DNA from 2 places in the Vibrio cyclitrophicus genome. Region 1 is predicted to be linked to the other one. Evidence: riboswitches for the same ligand, from Rfam matches in the RefSeq annotation. Region 1 holds a riboswitch; the other holds the start of a gene.
What was found. Region 1 has a riboswitch for lysine ahead of OCW38_RS09430 (Na+/H+ antiporter NhaC family protein). Riboswitches for the same ligand answer to the same signal wherever they lie in the genome.
Positions count from the first base shown of each region.

Region 2: it holds a riboswitch for lysine, as region 1 does, so the genes downstream of both, lysC (lysine-sensitive aspartokinase 3) here and OCW38_RS09430 (Na+/H+ antiporter NhaC family protein) in region 1, are expected to answer to the same signal.

Region 1 covers NZ_AP025480.1:2,153,702-2,162,060, forward strand. The annotation lists gene hisB (bifunctional histidinol-phosphatase/imidazoleglycerol-phosphate dehydratase HisB) at 1-230, opposite strand, end outside; gene hisC (histidinol-phosphate transaminase) at 358-1,398, opposite strand; gene hisD (histidinol dehydrogenase) at 1,408-2,709, opposite strand; gene hisG (ATP phosphoribosyltransferase) at 2,709-3,605, opposite strand; His leader region at 3,659-3,794, opposite strand; gene OCW38_RS09430 (Na+/H+ antiporter NhaC family protein) at 3,983-5,575, opposite strand; lysine riboswitch at 5,688-5,865, opposite strand; gene OCW38_RS09435 (H-NS family histone-like protein) at 6,230-6,640, shown strand; gene OCW38_RS09440 (inosine/guanosine kinase) at 6,854-8,158, opposite strand; gene OCW38_RS09445 (hypothetical protein) at 8,261-8,359, opposite strand, start outside.
Region 2 covers NZ_AP025480.1:2,985,581-2,993,939, reverse strand. The annotation lists gene metH (methionine synthase) at 1-2,366, shown strand, start outside; gene lysC (lysine-sensitive aspartokinase 3) at 2,482-3,849, opposite strand; lysine riboswitch at 3,959-4,136, opposite strand; gene OCW38_RS13095 (pyridoxal-phosphate-dependent aminotransferase family protein) at 4,313-5,452, shown strand; gene OCW38_RS13090 (PglL family O-oligosaccharyltransferase) at 5,552-7,315, opposite strand; gene uvrA (excinuclease ABC subunit UvrA) at 7,412-8,359, opposite strand, start outside.

The DNA of each region.
Region 1 (8,359 bases):
ATATTGTGTGGTGCATCGAAATCTTCTTGTGGGTAGCTATCGGTACCTAAACCATCTTGGTTAGTCACCATCACTAAACGGTAGCCCGCATCTTGCAATGCTAACAAGCTAGGAATCACGAGCGGTTCGAATTTTAATTTGTCTAAACGGTCTACTTGAAAATCGACTGGCGGCTCAACAATTAAGGTGCCATCACGGTCTATAAAAAGTATTTTCTGTTGTTTACTCACTTGAACTTCCTTTTAATTTTAAATCTGGTGGCCTAGCTAAAATCAACCGCTAACCCAAATGTCTGATTCATTGGCCAGCTATGCTGATTAAACACAACTGTCCAATGTGATTACTGGTAAGCCTTCGTTACTGAAAAAAGTTACGAATGAATCCAAGTGTCTTTTCGCACTCTTCTCGATTACCAATACTAATACGAACACAATCTTCAATTGGCGAATTACGCAAGATGATGCCAGTGTCCCATGCCGCTTTGAACAATTCGTCACCGTTAGGGAATTTAACCAATAAATAGTTACCCCAACCATCAAATACCGTTACTTGAGGTATACCAAGTAGGCCAGCTTGTAAATAAGCGCGATTAGCACTTAAATCGAGAACTTGAAACTTAGCTCTTGCTAAACCTTGCTCTGAAAGGGCTTGAACCGCAATGTCAGCAACAGGGATTGGCACTGGGTATGGTGCAATCACTTTCAACAGTACATCGATAAGCTCTTTGTTTGCTAGCGTAAAGCCACAGCGTAGTCCCGCTAATGCGAAAGCTTTGGAAAGAGTACGCAAAATCGCTAAATTCGGATATTGAGCAAGCAAATCGACCGTTGACGCTTCAGGGCAGAAGTCGATATACGCTTCATCCATCACCACAATCGCTTTGTCTTGCGTCATTTCAAGCAATTTAATGATGTCTTTACGATCAACTAAGTTACCCGTTGGGTTGTTTGGGCTACAAACAAATATCACTTTCACGTTGTCTAGTTGAGCTTCAATAGAGGGAAGATCTAATTGCCATTCAGAGGTCAGAGGCACCACTTTACGTTCGACACCAATGGTTTCGGCGCTGATCGCATACATACCGTAAGTGGGTGGACAGTAAAGAATTGCATCTTCGTTTGGCTCACAGAAAGCGCGAATCAGTAACTCAATGCCTTCGTCAGCCCCACGTGTTGTCAATGTTTGCTCTGGTGTTACACCTGCATATTGTGCGTAAGCATCGATTAATTCTTTTGGCTGACATTCACTGTAGCGGTTAAGGCGAGTCAGATTTAAGCTGTACTCGTTATCAAACGGAGATTCATTGGCGTTCAACCATACATCTCCGCTACCGCCAATGCGTCTTGCAGACAAGTAAGGTGTTAGAGCCTGAACTTGTTTTCTTGCTAACTTTTCCATGCTCCGCCCCTACTTCGCTCTATTTAACTTTTCAACTCGGATAGTCACAGCACGCTTGTGAGCATCCAAACCTTCGGCTTCAGCCATCGTCACCACTGTTGGTGCTAGACCTTTCAAGCCATCGGCTGTTAGTTCTTGTACTGTCATACGTTTAGAGAAATCTGCTAAACCTAGGCTCGAATACGTTTTGGTGTAACCGTAGGTTGGCAATACGTGGTTTGTACCTGATGCATAATCACCTGCAGACTCTGGAGACCAGTCACCCAAGAATATTGAACCTGCATTATCTAGCAACGGCAACAACTCACGTGGATTCTTGGTTTGAACAATTAAGTGCTCAGGACCGTAGAAGTTCGAAATTGCGATAGCTTGAGTGATTGATTCTGAGATGATAATCAAGCTAGATGCTAATGCTTGCTGAGCGATGTTAGCGCGAGACAACTCTTTCAGTTGTTTCTGCACCGCATCCGTTACTTGATCAGCAATAACCGGAGACGGCGTAACCAAGACAACCTGAGAATCAGGGCCGTGTTCCGCTTGGCTCAATAAATCCGCAGCGATGAAGTCTGCATCTGCAGTTTCATCTGCAATCACCATCACTTCTGATGGACCAGCAGGCATGTCAATTGCAGCACCACGGAAGTCATTGCTGACTTGGCGTTTCGCTTCCGTTACATAGGCATTACCCGGGCCGAAGATCTTATCGACTTTAGCCACACTCTCGGTACCGTAAGCCATTGCCGCAACCGCTTGACCACCACCAACGTTGTAAACCTCGTCGATCTTACAAAGCTTAGCGACATACAAGATTTCATCAGCAATTGGTGGAGGCGAACACAAGACAACTTTACGACAACCCGCAATCTGAGCGGGTACACCTAACATAAGAACCGTTGACGGAAGTGGCGCACTCCCACCAGGAATATAAAGACCAACCGTATTAATCGCGCGCGTTACCTGCTCACACAAAACGCCAGGTTGAGTTTCAACCTTAATTGACTGAGGCTTCTGAGCTTCATGAAACTTAGCAATATTGCTATAAGCTTGCTCTAGCGCTTGCTTCATTTCTGGTGTTAGACGAGCACACGCCTCTTCAATCTCATTCGAAGTAACTCGAATTGATTCAGGAGTCACACGATCGAACTTTTCAGTCAGTTCTTTGAGTGCGGCGTCGCCTTCATTTCGTACTTTTGCAATAACATCAGAAACAGTCGCTGTGATGTTTGCACCTTCAGTAATAGCTGGACGCTCTAATACCGAGTCTTGCTGTGATTCACTTAAAGATTGCCAAACAACGGTTCTCATCATCACTACCCCATCATTTTTTCGATTGGTAATACTAGAATCGAGCTTGCACCCAACTCTTTCAGCTGTTCCATAGTTTCCCAGAACAAGTTCTCAGTACTTACTAGGTGAACGGCAACTTTGTCTTTATCTGTAGATAGAGGAAGAACAGTAGGATCTTCAGCTCCAGGCAATAGCGCTTTAATTTGCTCTAATTGAGACGTTGGTGCGTGAAGCATGATGTACTTCGACTCTTTCGCTTGCTGAACACCTTGCATACGAGTCAGTAGTTTTTCAATTAATGCTTCTTTGTCTGCATCAAATTCGCCGGTGCGTTGAATTAACGTTGCTTTAGATTGAAAAATAGCTTCTGCTTCTTTTAGGCCATTCGCTTCTAGCGTAGCGCCTGTAGAAACCAAATCTGCGATAGCGTCCGCTAGTCCAGCTCGAGGTGCTACTTCAACTGAGCCTGTTAGCATACAAGTGCTGAATTCAACACCCTGCTCATCCATGTAGGCTTTTAGTAGTTGTGGGTAGGTTGTTGCAATACGTTTACCCGCTAGGTCTTGTGGGCCGTTGTATTCTTCATCTTTGTTGATAGCGATAGAAAGGCGGCAACCACCGAAATCTAAACGACGTAGTGTGTGAAATTGCGATGGCTCTTTTAGAGCAACGCGGTCTAGGCGAACTTCTTCTAGCTCATTTTCACCAATGAAACCTAGGTCAACCACACCGTCCATGATAAGACCTGGGATGTCATCATCACGAACCAGTAACAAGTCGATTGGCATATTAAGTGAATGAACCACTAGGCGCTCACCCATGATGTTAAATTTAACACCACATTTTTTAAGTAAGTCTTGGCACTCTTTACTTAAGCGACCTTTCTTTTGAATTGCGATTCTTAGGCGTTGTGTCTGCATTGCTGTATCCCTGTGCAAATATTTGAATTTATTGATTATTTAAAAGTGCTAAAACTAAAAAACCCTCGGAAGACTTTGTCGTCCCGAGGGTTTAAATCTAAATTCTTTGACTTAACCTCCGGGAGAATTCTTGCTCCCGGGTATACGTAAATCTCCCCGAAAGACTAGATAGGGTGATGATGGTGATGAATGTTCATTACTAATTTACGCATACTTATAAGCTCTTAGGTTGTTTGCTGTCTTGTCTCCACACTAACTAAGCTGACATCCTTTTTCAACCATTTATTCGAACTTTTTTCACTAAAACTCAAATTAATTTAACAGGTACAAAAAAGGGAAGCCGCAGCCTCCCTTTTCATTATTCAATCAGATGATGATTAGCTGTTGCACGTCGCCATTTTGCAGCGAGAGAAATAAGCCAATGCAAAGCATACAGCAACAAACGTTAGAGACGCCGCACCAAATGCGATGCCAGTTGATGATGTCATACCTAAGGTAATGAAACCAACACACGATACGAAGGCCACAGACAGCGCATAAGGAAGCTGAGTCGATACGTGGTCAATGTGGTTACAACGAGCACCGGTAGAAGAGAGAATCGTCGTATCAGAGATTGGAGAACAGTGATCACCAAACACAGAACCCGCAAGAACCGCACTTAACATAGGCAGAATTAGAGCGATGTCAGAGGCTGCAGCCATGTCACCCGCGATAGGAAGCATGATACCAAATGTACCCCATGATGTGCCTGTCGAGAATGCCATCAGGCCAGCAAGAAGGAACAAAATAACAGGTAGCCAGTGGTAATCAATGTTACCTGTTGCTAGAGACGAAAGGTAAGAACCGGTTTTCATGTCACCGATAACAGAACCGATAGTCCATGCAAACACAAGAATCAGGATAGCGCCAAACATAGAGCTAGCACCGATCCACATTGTTCTTGCGATATCAGACATTGGCAGCTTTTGCTTAAACACTGTCGCTAGCGCAACAAGCAGGCCAACAACACCACCGTAAACAAGAGACTTGCCTACATCTGTATTTTCAAACGCACCAAGCAAGTTGAATGCTTGACCGTCAGCGGTAAGCGCTTGACCACCGGTATAAAGCATTGCAGCTACCGTCGCTACGATTAACGATACGATTGGCATAACGAGATCAGAGACAGAGCCGTTTTCACTCTCTTGAATGTCTAGCTCTTCATTTAGGTCGTGAGCTTGCTTTTGATCGTTGTCACCTTCAAAGCCACGGCCTTGAGATGCTTCGATCTCATGTTCACGCATTTTACCAACATCTAGACCGAACCATGCAACGGCAAATACCATTAATAGTGCGAACACAGCGTAGAAATTCATCGGGATAAGACGAACGTAAGCACCCAATGCTGAGTACTCTGTCACACCGTGTGTTACTAAGATGCCACCAATAATAGTAATGATGTAAGCACCCCAGCTAGAAGCCGGCATGATCACACACATTGGAGCAGCAGTAGAATCCAGAATATAAGCAAGCTTAGCGCGAGATACGTAAAAGCGGTCTGTAACAGGACGAGAGATAGCACCTACCGCTAAGCTGTTGAAGTAATCATCAACAAAAATGAACACACCCAAGAAAGCAGCAAGTAGTTTTGAACCACGTTTGCTCTTAACACGAGACTGGGCCCACTCAGCGAATGCTCGCGTACCACCAGATAATGTTAATAAGGCGGTTGTCATTCCAAGAATAATTAGGAATGCGACGATGCTCATGTTCCAGGTATTAATGCCACCATCTTCGATGAAAACACCAGAAGCTTTAGTAAACACGTAGCTAGCTGCGTTACCTACTGAGTAATCAGCAAGTAAAATCGCACCCATAACGATACCGACACCCAAGGAAACCAATACACGGCGGGTAACAATAGCGAGAGTTAAGGCCACAAGGGGAGGAAGCAAAGATAAAGGCGATGTTGCAAAATCTATTAAATTCATGATCTTCAAAAACCAGTTTTTTATTTGGCTAGAGATCTACTGCAGACAAACTTGATACGGCTTATCAAGCTCATGTTGAACTAAGCGAAAGGGAAGTGAACACTTCACCCAACCCTACAGTAGCGCTCCATAGTTTAAAATTAAGACTATGGCAGTGTTGTACCTATTGAGCACAACCCCAGCAAATTGCTTAGATATACAATTTACTTCGGCAATTAGACCTTTCATTCCCGTTCATTGGCATCACCCCAACGAAAACTACTTTTTATAATTGCACCTCTACGTGCGATAACATTATTAACCGTTGAAACCAAAGTTTAACAACAAATCAACCAAAGCATCGCATCAGGTAGCCGCAATTGTACTCATCAAGGGCAGCATTGCAACATATCATTCCGACAAAAATAGTTTTTTGTTAATGAAGTAATCAATAGAAGAATAGTCAACTTAAGGTAATTACTCCACCAGTCACATATCAGTTTTTTAGATATTCTTAATAATTATTATAAATTCACTAGGAGTTCGCCTTTTCATTTTCAACTATTCATCTCAATTCTTTATTTAAATATGTAATAGAAGAAATACTATTTGTTTTATTCCTAGGCTCTGTTTATTATTAGGAGGATTATTTAGTTTACCTTGATGGGAAATATCATGTCTGAATTAACAAAAACTTTATTAAATATCCGCAGCCTTCGTGCATTCTCACGTGAATTAACTCTTGAGCAACTTGAAGAAGCGCTAGACAAGCTGACTATTGTTGTACAAGAGCGTCAAGAGTCTGAAGCTGAAGAACGTGCTGCTAAAGCAGAGCAAGAAGCTAAGCTTTCTGCTATCGCTGAACAAATTGCAAAAGACGGAATTGATGTTGCTGATCTTATCGCTGCACTTTCTGGTGAAGCAAAATCTAAAACGACAAAAGCTAAACGTGCTCCTCGCCCAGCTAAATACAAATATGTAGATGCAAACGGCAACGAGAAAACTTGGACAGGTCAAGGCCGTACGCCTTCAGCTATCCAAGAACAACTAGATGCTGGTAAATCTCTAGAAGAGTTTGCTCTTTAACGCATCGTGTTTGCTAAGTGAATAATCAATAACACACTAAGCAATAGAATTAATATTTAAGTCGACCAAAGTATTATTTACGGCTTGAATATATTCAGAAACAAAAAAGGCTCCTTTCGGAGCCTTTTTTATATTTTGTTATTCGTTACTGGATTTGATAAACACAGTAGCGTACTTAATAAACCGAGAAGTTCATTTGATAAGTACGACACCTTATCTTTCCCAGTAAGCTTCTTCTAAACTGTCTTCTCTTTCAGGAAGACCACGAGATAAACGTGGAGAGTGTTGAACTAACACTTCATAACTTGCTCGGTTTGAATATTTACAAACTTGCGAGAAAGACGAATACGTCAAAAATGAATGTTGGTGCTTACTTGAGTTAGGCACGTTTTCTTTGTGGTATTTATTCGCAGCCATATCATGCAATAAAGCCGATAACGCAGCATCACCTGCACCATTGGTATTCTTGATCTTTTCAGGGCCACCCATATAAGGTGCAATGTGCGAATAGATCTTAGTCGGGTTGTCACATAAGTTTTTATGAGCAGGACGGCTAAACTCGTAACGGTTAAATTCCGCAATAGAACCCGGTAATAGAGGTAAAGACGTTTCACGCTTTGCGGCGTCTTCTGTGTAACCCGCCATAAATAGGCCAACAGGGCCTGCAGTACATAGAACTAAGTCAACCCACTCTAGCGCTTTGTCAGAAGCGGCAAGAGGATCACTTTCACCAGTTAACGCTTCCGCTTCGTCTTCGTTCATTGCAACAACTGTTACATGCTGCTCAAGGAAATCTTTCCAAAACTCTGGATCATCTTGAATAACGAATTTAGTTCCCAACGTTAATACAACGGGTACATCATATTTCTTCGCGTACTCGATCGCTTTCATTGTTGCATCAGGCATTGGGTCGCCAGGTTTACAACGAACTAAATAAGCGGTTAATACCAAAGCAGAAGCACTTTTGAAGATCTTTTCAGGAATACTCTCAGGTTTTAGTTGGTTCATTTGACCTTCGCTAATTGCGAAAGTACGTTCACCATCTTCAGTAATTAATGCAAAGCAGCGACCAATTGCGCCATCTACCCCTTGTAAATGATTCAGATCCATTCTGCTTGATGTATTACATAAATAACGATAACCATAGCTACCAATCTTAATATCTTGGCTCATTACACCTAGCAGCGTTGAACGGTCATCTGCCAGCACTGAATAGTTGTGTAATGTATTGCCGATCGTACCACCAGCATATTCATTGGTAATCAAGCACTGCTCTTTTAATTCTTGATATAAAGACTCTGCAGCTTCGTCACCGATGACTAGCGAATGTCCCTTACTTAAGCCATATTTTTCGATTAGCTCAGAACTCACTTTCGCTTCGATATCCACCAATGTTTGGTCAATGCCGATAATATGAGTACGTGACATTCTTTTACTAGTTTGAGCTTGGCTAACTAAAGGGTCACGAGCGTGAACCGGAAAATAGTGCTTTGATTTACGTTGTCCAGGGAATTTCATAGGGCTAGTCTAAGTCAAGGGGAAATAGGTGGCGGATTCTACCGCGCAATATTTAACGCGGCAATCTTTCAAACTATAGCAAACGTTTGCTGTACTATTTTTTTATTCGCCTTCCATAAAGCTTAAATCAGGCAGCATACCCAAATGCTCTGCATAACGTTTTTGATTGAACTCTGCACCATTTTTCATTACGTCAAATAC
Region 2 (8,359 bases), 830 kb from region 1:
AATGGGAAGTTATTGAAGCGGGTCTGAAATGTATTCAGGGTAAAGGCATCGTTAACTCTATCTCATTGAAGGAAGGGAAAGAGAAGTTTGTCGAGCAAGCTAAATTAGTTCGTCGTTATGGTGCCGCAGTCATTGTGATGGCCTTCGATGAAGTCGGCCAAGCCGATACTCGAGAGCGTAAAGTTGAGATCTGTACCAATGCCTACAACATTCTTGTTGATGAAGTCGGTTTCCCACCTGAAGATATTATTTTCGATCCGAACATTTTTGCAGTTGCGACGGGCATTGACGAGCATAACAATTATGCGGTTGATTTTATTGAAGCAGTAGGAGATATCAAACGCGATCTTCCTCATGCAATGATCTCTGGTGGTGTATCGAATGTTTCGTTCTCGTTCCGCGGTAATAACTACGTTCGTGAGGCAATCCACGCAGTATTCCTATACCACTGTTTCAAAAATGGTATGGATATGGGTATCGTAAATGCCGGGCAGTTAGAGATTTACGATAACGTGCCTGAAGATTTACGTGAAGCGGTTGAAGATGTAGTACTTAACCGTCGTGATGATTCGACAGAACGTTTGCTTGATATGGCAACCGAGTACCTAGAGCGAGCCGTTGGTAAAGTTGAAGATAAGTCAGCTCTAGAATGGCGAACTTGGCCAGTAGAAAAGCGCTTAGAACACTCTTTAGTGAAAGGTATTACCGATTTTATTGTTGAAGATACCGAAGAAGCTCGCGTTAATGCCTCTCGCCCTATTGAGGTGATTGAAGGCCCATTAATGGATGGTATGAACGTGGTTGGTGATCTGTTTGGTGAAGGTAAAATGTTCCTTCCTCAAGTAGTGAAATCTGCCCGTGTTATGAAGCAGGCGGTAGCACATCTAGAACCATTTATTAATGCAACTAAAGATGTTGGTGCGACTAACGGAAAAATCTTACTGGCGACCGTAAAAGGCGATGTTCACGATATTGGCAAAAACATTGTGGGCGTTGTCTTGCAGTGTAATAACTACGAAATTATCGATTTAGGCGTGATGGTTTCATGTGAAAAAATCCTTAAGGTCGCTAAAGAAGAGAATGTCGACATTATTGGTTTGTCGGGTCTGATTACCCCTTCTCTTGATGAAATGGTACATGTTGCCAAAGAGATGGAGAGACAAGGCTTTAAGCTGCCTCTTCTTATTGGCGGAGCAACGACATCTAAAGCACACACTGCGGTTAAGATTGAGCAGAACTACTCTGAGCCAGTTGTTTATGTCAATAACGCATCTCGCGCTGTAGGCGTTTGTACTTCATTACTCTCTGATGAATTGAAACCTGCTTTCGTTGAGAGGTTGAACATCGATTATGATCGAGTTAGAGACCAACACAATCGTAAAAAACCTCGTACCAAGCCCGTCACACTTGAGAAAGCTCGTGCCAATAAAGTTGCTATCGATTGGGATGCCTACACTCCCCCTGCGCCCGCTAAGCCGGGAGTACATATTTTCAGTGATTTTGATGTAGCGACTTTGCGTCAGTACATCGACTGGACTCCGTTCTTTATGACATGGTCATTAGTTGGTAAGTACCCAGCAATCCTTGATCACGAAGAGGTGGGGGATGAAGCTAAACGACTATTCAAAGATGCCAACGATTTGTTGGATCGCGTAGAGAAAGAGAAGTTACTTGAAGCTCGTGGTATGTGTGCCATGTTCCCTGCGAACAGTGTGGGTGATGATATCGAGGTGTATACCGATGAATCCCGTACAGAAGTGCTGAAGGTTCTGCATAATCTTCGCCAGCAAACCGAGAAGCCAAAAGGTTTTAACTACTGCTTGTCAGATTACATTGCTCCAAAAGGCAGCGGTAAAGCTGACTGGATTGGTGGCTTTGCGGTTACTGGCGGTATTGGTGAGCGAGAGCTTGCTGATGAATATAAAGCTAATGGTGATGACTACAATGCGATCATGATTCAGGCGGTTGCGGACCGTTTGGCTGAAGCGTTTGCAGAATATTTACACAAAGAAGTGAGAAAGGACATTTGGGGTTACTCGCCTGATGAGGATTTGTCTAACGACGATTTGATTCGAGAGAAGTACCAAGGTATTCGTCCAGCTCCGGGTTACCCTGCTTGCCCAGAACATACAGAGAAAGGCACATTGTGGGAGTTGATGGACGTTGAAAAAGCCATCGACATGTCACTAACCACGAGTTACGCAATGTGGCCAGGTGCCTCAGTGTCGGGTATGTACTTCTCTCATCCTGATTCGCGATATTTTGCGATTGCACAGATTCAACAGGATCAAGTAGAAAGCTATGCTGATCGTAAGGGCTGGGATATGTTGGAAGCTGAGAAGTGGTTAGGTCCAAACATTAACTAGTTTGAATCTATGACGAGCTTTGGTTCGTAAAGTAAAAAAGAGAAAGGGTTGCTCAAGAGCAACCCTTTTTGTATCTGGGGTTTGGTTAATTAAAACCAATTAATTAACCATCGCCTTATTCAAATAACTCTTGGTGAAGTTTTTGGATCGCCAACTTAGAAACAGATGCATCTAGCAAGAAGCATAAGTTGTGTGGGCTTGCTCCGTAACAAATCATACGTAGATTGAAATCTTCCAGAGTGCCAAACACCTGCTTTGCATAGCCTTTATTTTCACTCATGTTGTTGCCAATAAGCGCAACAAGGCATAGGTCGTGTTCAATATCTACAGAACACAACTCTTCAAGCTCCAGTCGAGCAGCTTCTGGTAACTCAGGAGCGCCACCTGATGTGTCTGTTTGATCGAGAGTCAGTGAGACACTGATCTCTGAAGTCGTGATGAGATCGACTGAGATCTTATGTTTAGCAAGGATCTCGAATACCTTCGCCAAAAAGCCGTAAGCATGGAACATGTTTGCACTGCGAAGTGTAACCATCGTTTGGTTGCAACGAAGAGCAAGTGCTCTGAATAATGGTGAGCTTTCAACTTCTTGGCGAATCCAAGTTCCACCTAACTCTGGTGCTTTAGAAGAGCCGACAAATACCGGGATTTGGTGGCGCAATGCAGGTACTAGAGTTGAAGGGTGCAGTATCTTCGCACCAAAGTTTGCCATTTCCGATGCTTCGCTAAAACTGATCTCTGGAATAGGAGATGCTTTCGGTGCGATGCGTGGATCTGTCGTGTAAATACCCGGAACATCTGTCCAGATTTCCAACCCCATTGCCTGTACTGATTCGGCGATCAGCGCGGCGGAATAATCGCTGCCACCACGGCCTAAAGTCGTGGTGTTACCTTCGCTATCTGCACCGATAAAACCTTGAGTAACCACAACTTGCTGTTGGCAAAGTGGTATAAGCTTCTCTTTTGCTAGGGCTGAAATATCTTCAAGTTGTGGTTCTGCTTTACCAAAATCACCATTAGTGCGCATCACTTCTCTGATATCAAAACGAACGGCTGGTGTACCTCGTTCACGAATAATCTGAGCCAAAATGTGTGTCGACATCAGCTCACCACATGCGACAAGGTGATCTGTCAATTTAGTGCTGGCTTGAAATGATGCAGCTTCTGCGGCGCTCGCAATATCATCGAGAATACAATGTACGTCTTTTTCGATACTGATTGGATCAGCTAGCTGATCGAGAATTGCGTTATGAATGTCAGTCAGTTGCGTCATCAAATCCTGACGACGAGCTTTGTCTTGAACCCCATTCGCGAGTTCAACGAGTAGGTTGGTAACGCCAGAGCATGCACTGCTCACGACCAGTTTCGTATTCGAGTTATTTTCAATAATAGCAGCACAACGGCTCATTGCTTCAAAGTTGGCAACACTTGTTCCACCAAACTTAGCGACATTAAAAGAACCAGCTACATTAGATGCACTCACGATATATCTCCCACGACTTCCTAAAATAAAATTACGGTTGGGTAATCCAACGTCCGATGTTTTTCGAAGAGAGTATTTAGAGCAAAAAGAGAGGAATTATTAGAATAGTAACCTCAGAAGCTCCTCACCATATAGAAATGGCGACAGTTGCCGGGATTCAGCCCGCTCAACCGATAATAAAGGTCCTGCATCCTTTTATTATCTCGGCACTGCTCCCCCTTAATGTTTTGTATTGGAAATGCGGTTCCACAAAACATCTGCCTGGGCAGTGCTCCTCTTCTGCTAGATAGCCATTTCATTGAACGTGTTTGCGGTAACAATGTCAATCCGTAACTGGAGATATTTAAAAAATAATTTTAACAATTATGTGACAGTGGTGTGACCTCAATACTTATGGCTAATTGCTGAGGTAATCAATTTGCTTTAGGGTGGATTGTTCACAACATTAACGTAAGGGATGTACATGTCTAATTTAACACTCACTACTGCTATTGATAGCTTTTATCCACCGCACCGAACGTTAATGGGACCGGGTCCTTCAGACATTTCGCCTCAAGTCTTACAGGCCTTAAGCCGCCCAACCATTGGTCACCTCGACCCGTTATTTATCGCGATGATGGATGAGCTGAAACAACTCCTTAAGTATGCATTTCAAACAGAGAATGAATTTACGATTGCTGTCTCTGCTCCAGGCAGTGCAGGCATGGAAACCTGTTTTGTTAACTTGATTGAGCCTGGCGAGAAGGTGATTGTTTGTCGCAACGGTGTCTTCGGTGAGCGTATGCGAGAAAATGTGGTTCGCTGTGGTGGTGAAGCGATCCTTGTAGATGATGAGTGGGGCAAGCCCGTTTCCGTTGAAAAGGTCGAAAAGGCATTGGCAGAAAACCCTGATGCAGTTGCTGTCGCATTTGTGCATGCAGAGACGTCTACTGGCGCGTTATCGGATGCTCAAGTTATCTCAGCTATCGCTCGTCAGTTTGATGCGTTAACGATTGTTGATGCAGTAACGTCTCTAGGTGGCGTGCCATTACTAGTTGATGAGTGGCAGCTTGATGCGGTTTATTCGGGTAGCCAAAAGTGTCTGTCTTGTGTGCCAGGGCTATCTCCGGTGACCTTCTCTCAACGTGCTGTTGATAAAATGAAAGCCCGCCAAGCTCCCGTACAAAGCTGGTTCTTGGATCAAAGTTTAGTTTTAGGTTACTGGAGTGGAGAAGGCAAACGTAGCTATCATCATACTGCACCTGTGAATAGCCTCTATGCTCTGCATGAGTCACTGGTATTGTTGAAAAATGAAGGTCTGGATAATGCTTGGTCGCGTCACTATGCGATGCACCAAGAACTGAAAGCTGGCGTAGAAGCTTTGGGGTTAAAATTTGTGGTTGACGAAGAGAGTCGCCTACCTCAATTGAATGCGCTTTACTTCCCTGAAGGGATTGATGAATCCAAAATAAGAACGCAGTTGTTAGAAGAGTATAATCTTGAAATCGGTGCAGGCCTTGGTTCTTTGGCAGGAAAGGCTTGGCGTATTGGTTTAATGGGTTATGGCGCTCGTAAAGAGAACGTCGCATTGTGCTTAAAAGCACTAAAAGATGTATTAGAATAATTAACCGTAAAATTCGAAAAAAAAAGCGCACGAGAGATCGTGCGCTTTTTTTGTGCCTAACTTAAGCCTCCAAAGTCTACCGCTTTAGCTGCATCAATATCACTTGGCAGAAGATACGTTGTTCTCAGCGGCTGAAATTTTCTTATACTGAACTTTTGAAAAATCTCTATTTGGAAATAAGAAGCTTGCTTCGCTCCGAATTTGTTCTGCTTTGCTGTGATCGCCTAAACCCTGATACGCGAGGATTAGGTTACTGTAAAACGCGGGTCTTGGTTTACTCTTTATTATTTCCAAAGACCAATCAACATAAGGCTGAATAAGGCTCGGATCAGCTTTGTAGAGCCCAATGTTGAGATACGTGCTGTACACATCCCAATCATAGCGATCTTTCCATACTACGGGATTCGTAACTTGCTTAAGAATATCTGGGTTCTTCGGCTTAGATTGTTCAAATTGAGTCAGCACATAATTGGTATGCAGCGCGCTCAACATATAGAAGCTCACCAAGATCGGAATCACTAAGCTCGACACTCTAAAGAGGGTTTTACTGACGATACTAAACGACTGTTGATAGTGCCGAGAAGAGCGTTGATCAACCCAGTAAATCAAAATGATAAAGGTGATCCAGTGAATCGCAGAGTGATAAAATGGATACTCGAGCTGAGAATGCAAGAGTATGGGTATAAATAGCGTGAGCAGTGCTAGACGAGTTCCTTTAGCCGAACTGGCTATACGTGACATCACCAGCACCGCAGCAATCAAGATACCGATGATTGGTACTATCCCGCCCTCAACTCCCCAAAAAAGAAACTCATTGTGAGGGTGATCCATGGATGGAAGGCCGGGGTGATAATTCGAGTTAAGTTGATGCTGGCGAGCCGTATATAAGGTGTATTCAGGTTCAAACTTCCCGTAACCATAACCTGTAAATGGCTTTTCTATCATCATGTCTAACGCTTGTGGAAAGGTATAGGCTCTTGGGCTTTCTAAATTGGTTCTTTTGCTCGCGAGACTATCCGTTGTGCTCAGGTTAATAACCGTAAACGCAACAGCGATACCGACTACTACTGATGTGCACCATCCGTAAAATCGCTTCTTAGTCGAGAATTTGTATAGGTAAGGCAGAATGCATATCAACCCTATTACCGCTGCCAACCAACCCGTTCGTGATGCAATAATAATTAATAGAGGTACGGTTAAGGTTGGAGTTAAATAAAGTAAAATCGACTCGCTAATCTTGTGGTTATATTTCGCGGGTTGTCTCGCAAGAAGATAAGCAGAAAGCACAAAGCCAGTGGCTAGGAAGCTGGCCATAACATTGGGTTGTTGGAAGATCCCGTAAGGTCGATTAGCAGCAGTGTTGTAGCCAAATGGGTTTCCTGGCTCTAAGGCAAAATATTGTACATAACCAAACAACGCTTGAATGACGACAGCGAGTACAATGAACCACAATATACGTTGCTTGTGTTTATTGCTGAATTTAAATTGCTGGAGGACGACGAATAACGCAAAGCCTGCCCACAATCCAAGCAAACGCCCTGATGCCCCTTGAGGTGATGCGTTGCTGTAAAGGATGGGTAGTGTAAGTATGATGCAGCTAACCAGTAAACCAACGGTTAGCTTGGAATATTTGAGCACTCGGTTAGTCGCTAGCTGATAAAAGCCAATCGCTAACGTAAAGCTTAGTGCTAACCAAGTCATAGGGTTAAAGGATAAAGCTAGGCCAGAGCCCCCAGGATTAGGCATGAAAAAATGCATAGCTAATAAGAATACGACAGCTAAAGAAGCGAGAAAGGCTTTATTGAGTGGTAGCTGAGTTATCTGATTTTCTAGCTGGGTACCGCTAGTATGTATTGTTGCCATAAATCCCTAACCTTATAAAAACAGAGCTTGTTCCTTTTGAAACAAGCTCTGTTACTTTAACATTTTTCTGTCTGCCCGCAGGGAGCTATTTTACACCTACTTCAAATTTAACATAGGCTTAAGGAAGCGAGCAGTGTGTGAACCTTCGACTAACGCCACATCTTCAGGTGTACCCTCTGCAACAATCTCACCACCACCTTGACCACCTTCAGGGCCTAAATCTAGTATCCAATCTGCGGTTTTGACGACATCTAGGTTGTGTTCAATCACAACAACCGTATTTCCGTGATCACGCAGCCGGTGTAGAACCGTGAGTAGCTGCTGAATATCATGGAAATGAAGGCCAGTAGTTGGTTCATCTAGAATGTATAAGGTTTTTCCTGTATCTCGTTTAGATAGTTCACGTGCAAGTTTGACACGTTGTGCTTCACCGCCGGATAAGGTTGTTGCTGCTTGCCCAAGACGGATGTAAGAAAGACCAACATCCATTAAGGTTTGTAGCTTACGAGCAATCACAGGAACAGGGTTAAAGAATTCGCGCGCATCTTCCACTGTCATCTCTAGAACTTCGTCAATGGTTTTGCCTTTGTATCGAACTTCTAAAGTTTCACGGTTATAGCGTTTGCCCTTACACACATCACATGGCACATACACATCGGGTAAAAAGTGCATCTCTACTTTGATCACACCGTCTCCCTGACACGCTTCACAGCGACCACCACGAACGTTAAAACTGAATCGACCTGGTTTATAGCCACGAGATCGCGACTCTTGTGTACCCGCAAATAACTCACGGATCGGAGTAAAGATCCCAGTATAAGTAGCAGGGTTTGATCTTGGTGTACGACCGATAGGGCTCTGATCAATATCAATCACCTTATCAAAATGTTCTAGCCCTTTGATCTTCTTATGCGGCGCAGCTACGGCTGTCGTCGCACCATTGAGTTGGGTATGAGCGATCTTAAAAAAGGTATCGTTGATTAGCGTAGATTTACCGGAACCTGATACGCCTGTGATACAGCTAAACAAACCGACTGGAATGGT